2 regions of the Cryobacterium sp. Hz7 genome follow, and region 2 is predicted to be linked to the other one. Evidence: predicted binding sites of a transcription regulator. Region 2 holds the regulator's gene; the other holds the start of a gene.

Region 1 (3,409 bases), on a different contig from region 2:
TGCAGCAAGACATCGAAGACCTCCGGATGCGCCTTCTCCACCTCGTCGAACAAAATCACCGAATACGGGCGGCGGCGCACGGCCTCGGTCAGCTGCCCGCCCTGCTCGTAGCCGATATAGCCGGGAGGAGCCCCGACCAGACGGGACACGGAAAACTTTTCCCCGTACTCGCTCATGTCGATGCGCACCATCGCCTTTTCGTCGTCGAAGAGGAACTCGGCGAGCGCCTTCGCCAGCTCCGTCTTGCCCACGCCGGTCGGCCCGAGGAAGAGGAACGAACCGGTCGGCCGGTCCGGGTCGGAGATGCCGGCCCGGCTGCGGCGCACGGCGTCGGCGACCGCGCGCACGGCCTGCTTCTGCCCGACCAAGCGGTGCCCGAGCTCACCCTCGAGGTTCAGCAGCTTCTCCGTCTCGCCCTGCAGCAGCCGCCCTACCGGGATGCCGGTCCACATCGCGACCACGGCGGCGATGTCCTCCGCGGTGACCTGGTCACCGACCATCCGCGGCCCATCCTGCTCGGTCTGCTCCGCTTCGGCGAGTTCCCGTTCGATCACCGGGATGTCGCCGTAGAGCAGCCTGGACGCCTTCTCCAGGTTGCCCTCGCGCTCGGCCACCTCGGCCTGGCTGCGGGTGCTCACCAAGCGCTTCCTCAGATCGCCGATCCGGTTGAGCGAGGAACGCTCCTTGTCCCAGCGGTCCTGCAGCTCAGCAAGGGCCACCGTGTATTCGGCAAGGTCAGCACGCAACTTCCCCAGGCGAGCCTTAGAGGCGTCGTCCTTCTCTTTTTTCAGCGCAAGCTCTTCCAACTCCAGCCTCTGCACCCTGCGACGCAGTTCGTCGATTTCCACGGGAGCGGAGTCGATCTCCATCCGCAGCCGGCTGGCCGCCTCGTCGATCAGGTCGATGGCCTTGTCCGGCAGCTGGCGGGCGGTGATGTACCGGTTGGAGAGGGAGACCGCGGCCACCAGCGCCGAGTCCGCGATCGACACCTTATGGTGGGCCTCGTAGCGCTCCTTGAGCCCGCGCAGGATGGCCACAGTGTCTTCCGCACTGGGCTCGTCGACCAGCACCGGTTGGAACCGGCGCTCGAGGGCGGCATCCTTCTCGATGAATTCGCGGTACTCGTTGAGCGTGGTCGCACCGATCAGGCGCAACTCGCCGCGGGCGAGCATGGGCTTGAGCATGTTGGAGGCCGCCACGGACCCTTCGCCGCCGCCGGCACCCATCAGGGTGTGCAGCTCGTCGACGAAGGTAATGATCTGCCCCTGCGCGTCGTTGATTTCCTTGAGCACGGCCTTGAGCCGCTCCTCGAACTCGCCGCGATACTTGGCCCCCGCCACCAGGGCCGCCAGGTCGAGGGAGACCAGCTGCTTGCCCTTGAGGGAGTCGGCCACATCGCCGGCCACGATGCGCTGGGCCAGTCCCTCCACAACGGCGGTCTTGCCCACGCCGGGTTCACCGATCAGCACCGGGTTGTTCTTGGTGCGGCGGGTGAGTACCTGACTGACCCGCCGAATCTCCGCGTCCCGCCCGATCACCGGGTCAAGCTTGCCGGTCCGGGCGATCTCGGTGAGGTTGACACCGTACTGCTCCAACGCCGTCTTCGCTTCTTCCTGGGGCGGTTGCTGACCTGCTTGCATCGGAAGATCCTCTCTCGGGCCGGCCGCTCTCGTCGCAGGTCGGCAAAAAGCTGAGCCTGTTGGACTCAAGTTTAGGGGACATCGAGAAAACGCGCCAGCGGTCCGAAGACAACTCGGCGGTGCTACGGCGGCAGCCCCATCACGACCCAGTTTTCATCCGGGTATCCGAATTCCTCTGTCGGATGCCATACTTACCGAACAAAAGACCCGTTTCTACACTCAGCGCAGAGGATCAGGCCCGTGGCCACCCCCACCCTTAAAAACTTCATCAACGGCCGCTTTGTCACTCCCTCCGGCACCGAGCTGCTCGACATCGTCGATCCCACAACGGGACGCCGGGTTGCCCGGGCCCCGGTCTCCACCGCGGCCGACGTCGACGACGCGATGACCGCCGCGAAGACCGCCTTCCGCACCTGGGGCCGCACCACTCCCGCCGAGCGGCAGCGCGCGCTGCTGCGCCTCGCCGACGCGATCGATGCCGAGAGCGACGCCATCGTGGAGGCCCAGCACCGCAACACGGGCCAACCTCGCGCCACGATCGCCGTTGACGAGGTCGCGGCCGGCGCCGATCAGCTGCGCTTCTTCGCCGGTGCCGCCCGACTGCTCGAGGGCAAGTCCGCCGGTGAATATCTGCCCGGCATGACCTCCTGGGTACGCCGCGAACCGATCGGCGTGGTCGGGCAGGTCACCCCGTGGAACTTCCCCTTCCTGATGGCCATCTGGAAGATCGGCCCCGCGCTGGCGGCCGGCAACACCCTCGTGCTCAAGCCCAGCGACACCACCCCGGAGTCGACCCTCGAACTCGCCCGGATCAGCCAGGGCATCCTCCCCGACGGCGTGATGAACATCGTGCTCGGCAACGGCGGCACCGGGGCCGCGATCGTCGAGCATCCGGTACCCGGCCTGGTCTCGATCACTGGCAGCGTGCGGGCCGGTATGGCCGTCGCCGCCGGCGCCGCGAAGACGCTCAAGCGGGCCCATCTCGAGCTCGGCGGCAAGGCGCCGGCCCTGGTCTTCGCCGGCGTCGACGTCAGCGTGACCGCCGCCGCCATCGCCGACTTCTCCTTCTATAACGCCGGGCAGGACTGCACGGCCATCACGCGAGTGCTCGTGCACGAGTCCATCCATGACGAGTTCGTCGACGCACTCGTCGCCGAGGCCCGCAGCCGCACTACCGGGTCGGCCGACGACGCCGACAACTACTTCGGGCCGCTCAACAACGTCAACCATTTCGGCGACGTCTCGCGCAAGGTCGCGGCCCTGCCCGACCACGCTGTCATTGCCACCGGCGGACACCAGGTCGGCACCGAGGGCTTCTTTTTCGAGCCCACAGTCGTCACTCAGGTGCGCCAAACGGATGCGATCGTGCAGGAGGAAACGTTCGGCCCGGTGATCACGGTGCAGCCCTTCACGTCGGAGGAGCACGCGGTCACGCTCGCGAACGATGTCAACTACGCGCTCGCCTCCAGCGTGTGGACCCTCGACCACGCCACGGCCATGCGGGTCTCCCGCGACCTCGACTTCGGCGCGGTGTGGATCAACACCCATCTCCTGCTGACCGCCGAGATGCCACACGGCGGTTTCAAGCAGTCCGGATACGGCAAAGACCTGTCGATGTACGGCGTCGAGGACTACACCCGGATCAAGCACGTGATGAGCGCGCTGGAATAAACACGGGTCTCGACAGGCTCGACCACCGCCAGGATCGACCACCGCCAACGAGAACAGAGGCCCCTCGATGACTTTCCACCCGCTCGACCCGCTCTCCG
Region 2 (3,409 bases):
TCAAACCCACCAAGGGCTGTCGCTTCGAGGCAACCTGTAAAACTTACCCACCCGACTAATCTCTGTCAAATCACGGAAAGCAGCCGATTCCGAGTGCGCCAAAGCGACTCGAAATCATCTACATACGCGACCTGACGACCAGCCGAAGAGAGATATTATTTTGGTTTAAACCCGAACTCTCCCTAGTCGGGAGGATATTCGAGAAAAAACTAAATCTTCGTCCCACTTGAGGCCGGGAAGCTCTGCGGCTTTCCGCACCTGTGGGGTGACTAGAGAGACATTACGGTGAATTTTGGGGGTGCGCAACTCCCTCCCGCATCCCGGGCGTGTCGGCTCCGGCGCCCTGGCGGAAGCCCCCAGGTGCGGGCCTCACGGCGGTCCGGCGCGTCTCAGCGTCCGGTCGAGACCGTGACGGTGAACTTGGCGTTCCGACCGACCTGGTGTGTCGGCCCGACCAATCGCGTCAGCGCGGGGCGATAACCGAGGTGGGTGTTCCACACACTCCACAGTTCACCACCGGGCTGCAACACTCGTCCGGCATCCTCGAACAGTTTCAGGGCTATGCCGGCATGGACCGACGAGCCGATGTGAAAGGGCGGGTTCAGCACAATCAGTTCGGCCGAGGCATCCGGTTGGCTCTGGAGCGCGTCATCCCGCACGACCGTGACCCGGTCGGCGAGCGCATTGGCCACCATGGTGGCCCGCGCGGAGGCGACGGCCGCGGCCGACTGGTCGGTGGCGGTCACCCGCAGGGCGGGACGGCGTCGGGCGAGGGTGGCGGCGAGCACCCCGGTGCCGCAGCCGAGGTCGATGGCGCTCCGAGCATCCGTTTTCATACGATCAAGGAACTCAAGCAGGTAGCGCGTTCCGATATCGACGGTCGCGCCGGCAAACGCAGCCCCGTGGGCGCAGATCGTGAGTCCCAGGTCGGCGTGCTCCACAGAATTCGGCCAGGTGGACACCGTCGGCTGAGTTGCGGAGGCAGTCGGAGCCGCTGCCCTGAGTACCCGCGACTTTTGCCGGGCCGACGAGACCTGCAGCTCGCCGAAGTGCTGGCGGAGCACCGCGTTCATGGTCGGCGTCATGTGCTTGATGCGTCCGCCGGCGATCACCACCACATCCGGTGCCGCGAAACGACGGATGGCGTCGGCGAACTCATCGAGCGCCGCCAGACTGCGCGGCAGCTGGATCAGCACCACCCGCGCGTTCGTCAGCAGTTCTTCGCCCAGGATGAGGGAGCGGTAGGAATCGGCGAGTCCGGCGTCGGCCGCATTCAGGGTGAGGGCCAACTCCCCAGAGAGGACATCCTGGTGCACCCGGATTCCCCGGGCCCCGGCCAGTGCGGCCGCGCCCAGGGTGAGAGCGCCATAGCGGTCCTCGATCACCACGACCTCGCCGGATCCTGCCTCGGCCAGCACGCCGGCCGCCTCGTCGAGGATCAGGCGGTCGCTCGCATCCACGGCGAAGAGATTGTCCGCTTCCACGTCGGGGAAACGCCTCAGGCGGTCAAAGGAAAAATCAGGCATTGCCTCAGGCTAGCCCGCAGGTGCGGCTACTTCTCGTCGCCGATCGGGCGGGAACCCAAGGGGCGCCAGATCACGATCTGGTTGGACCGGCGCGTGCGCGTACCGGCCCGCATCGAGATGACCTCACCGGCCGAGCCGGCCGCGAAGATGCGGCGGCCCGGACGGTTGAGCAGTTCATCGGCCAGCGCAGACTCCAATTCGCGCAGCCGCGATTCGAGCGTGCGCACGTGGTCCTCGAGGTCAATGATGCGACGGATCCCTTCCAGGCTCACACCCTCGGCACCGAGCTCCGCGATCTCGCGGAGCTTGGCCACATCCCGCATCGAGTACCGGCGAGACCGACCGGGGGTGCGGTCGGGACTCACCAGCCCCAGGCGATCGTATTGGCGCAGCGTTTGCGGGTGCATGCCCGCAAGCTCGGCGGCCATCGAGATTACGAAAACCCGGGTGTTCTCGTCCACCGTCAGTCTCTCGCCTTCGCGAGGAGTTCGTCGCGCGGATTCTCCTTCGGCAGTGCTTCCGCGAAGGCCGCGAGTTTCTCTTCGGCGTCCTTCGACAGATGAGACGGAACGGCAACCTGAACCTCCGCCAGCAGGTCCCCGGTGCCCTTGGGCGTCACGACGCCACGCCCCTTGACGCGCAGCACGCGCCCGCTCGGGGTGCCCGGGGCGATGCGCAGTTTGACCGGCGCTCCGCCCAACGTCGGCACCTCGATAGTGGCGCCGAGCGCGGCCTCGACGAACGTGACCGGAACGGAGACCCGCAGGTTCAGCCCATCGCGTTCGAAGACCGGGTGCTTGCGCACGTTCACCGTGAGTACGATGTCGCCGGACTCGCCGCCGTCAGGGCTGTGCTGCCCCTGGCCGCGGAGCTTGATCTTCTGCCCGTCGGCCACCCCGGCCGGGATCTTCACCTTGATGGCGCGGCCATCCTGCGTTTGCAGGGTGATCTGGTCACCGTGCGTGGCCGTGATGAAGTCGACCGTTGTCGACGCGATCACGTCGCGGCCGCGAGTCGGCCCGCCGTAGCCGCGGAACCCGCCGCTCGAGGTGCCGAAACCGCCGCCACCCTGACCGCGGCCGAACATGCCGCCGAGGAGGTCGTCGAAACCGCCCTGCTCATAGGAGTAGCCGGGCTGTTGTTGCCGCGCGCCCCCACCGAACATGCCTCCGAAGACATCATCGAAGCCTCCGGCCTGCCCGCCACCGGGGCGCGGGGCGGTGAAGCGGGCCCCACCGCCCATCGCGCGCACAGCATCGTATTCCTTGCGTTGGGCAGGGTCACCGATCACCGAGTGTGCCTCGCTGATCTCCTTGAACGTCGCCTCGGCCGCAGGGTTGCCCGGATTGGAGTCCGGGTGATACGTGCGGGCGAGCTTGCGATAGGCCTTCTTCAGCTCGGCCGGGGTGACGTCCTTTGACACACCCAGGACCTTGTAAAAGTCCTTATCGAACCAGTCCTGGCTAGCCATCGCTCGGTACCTGCACGACGACCTTGGCCACGCGCAGGAGCGACGAGCCGAGGAAGTAGCCGGTCTCGATCACGTCACCGACGGTCTCCGACTCGATGCCCGCGGTGGGCAGCTGGAAGATCGCCTCGTGGATGGTCGGATCGAACGGTTCGCCGACCGTGCCGAAGGACTTCACGCCCAGGCGCTCGACGCTCCCCCGCAGTTTCGCGGCGATCGTGCTGAACGCCGAGTCTTCGACCAGGTCGCCGTGCTTCTCAGCGCGGTCGAGATCGTCGAGCACGGGAATCAGGCCCTTTACGACATCCACGGTGACGCGCTCACGCTCGACCTCGCGGTTGGCCTCGGTGCGGCGACGGTAGTTGGCGTACTCCGCGGTGACCCGCTTGAGGTCGGCGAGGTGCTCGCTCGTGGG

Evidence for each region. The regulator HspR, encoded in region 2, represses chaperone genes until heat shock. The targets are predictions, from matches to a motif close to AAGTTGAGTCNNNNNGACTCAACTT.
Region 1: the regulator HspR is predicted to act here: its motif matches at 1,688-1,712, upstream of E3N86_RS00495 (ATP-dependent Clp protease ATP-binding subunit).

The regions. Positions count from the first base shown of each region.
Region 1 is NZ_SOFB01000004.1:10,277-13,685, reverse strand. It holds gene E3N86_RS00495 (ATP-dependent Clp protease ATP-binding subunit) at 1-1,640, opposite strand, end outside; gene E3N86_RS00490 (aminobutyraldehyde dehydrogenase) at 1,881-3,311, shown strand; gene E3N86_RS00485 (primary-amine oxidase) at 3,379-3,409, shown strand, end outside.
Region 2 is NZ_SOFB01000058.1:176-3,584, forward strand. It holds gene E3N86_RS15680 (class I SAM-dependent methyltransferase) at 390-1,526, opposite strand; gene E3N86_RS15685 (heat shock protein transcriptional repressor HspR) at 1,553-1,987, opposite strand; gene E3N86_RS15690 (DnaJ C-terminal domain-containing protein) at 1,990-2,997, opposite strand; gene E3N86_RS15695 (nucleotide exchange factor GrpE) at 2,990-3,409, opposite strand, start outside.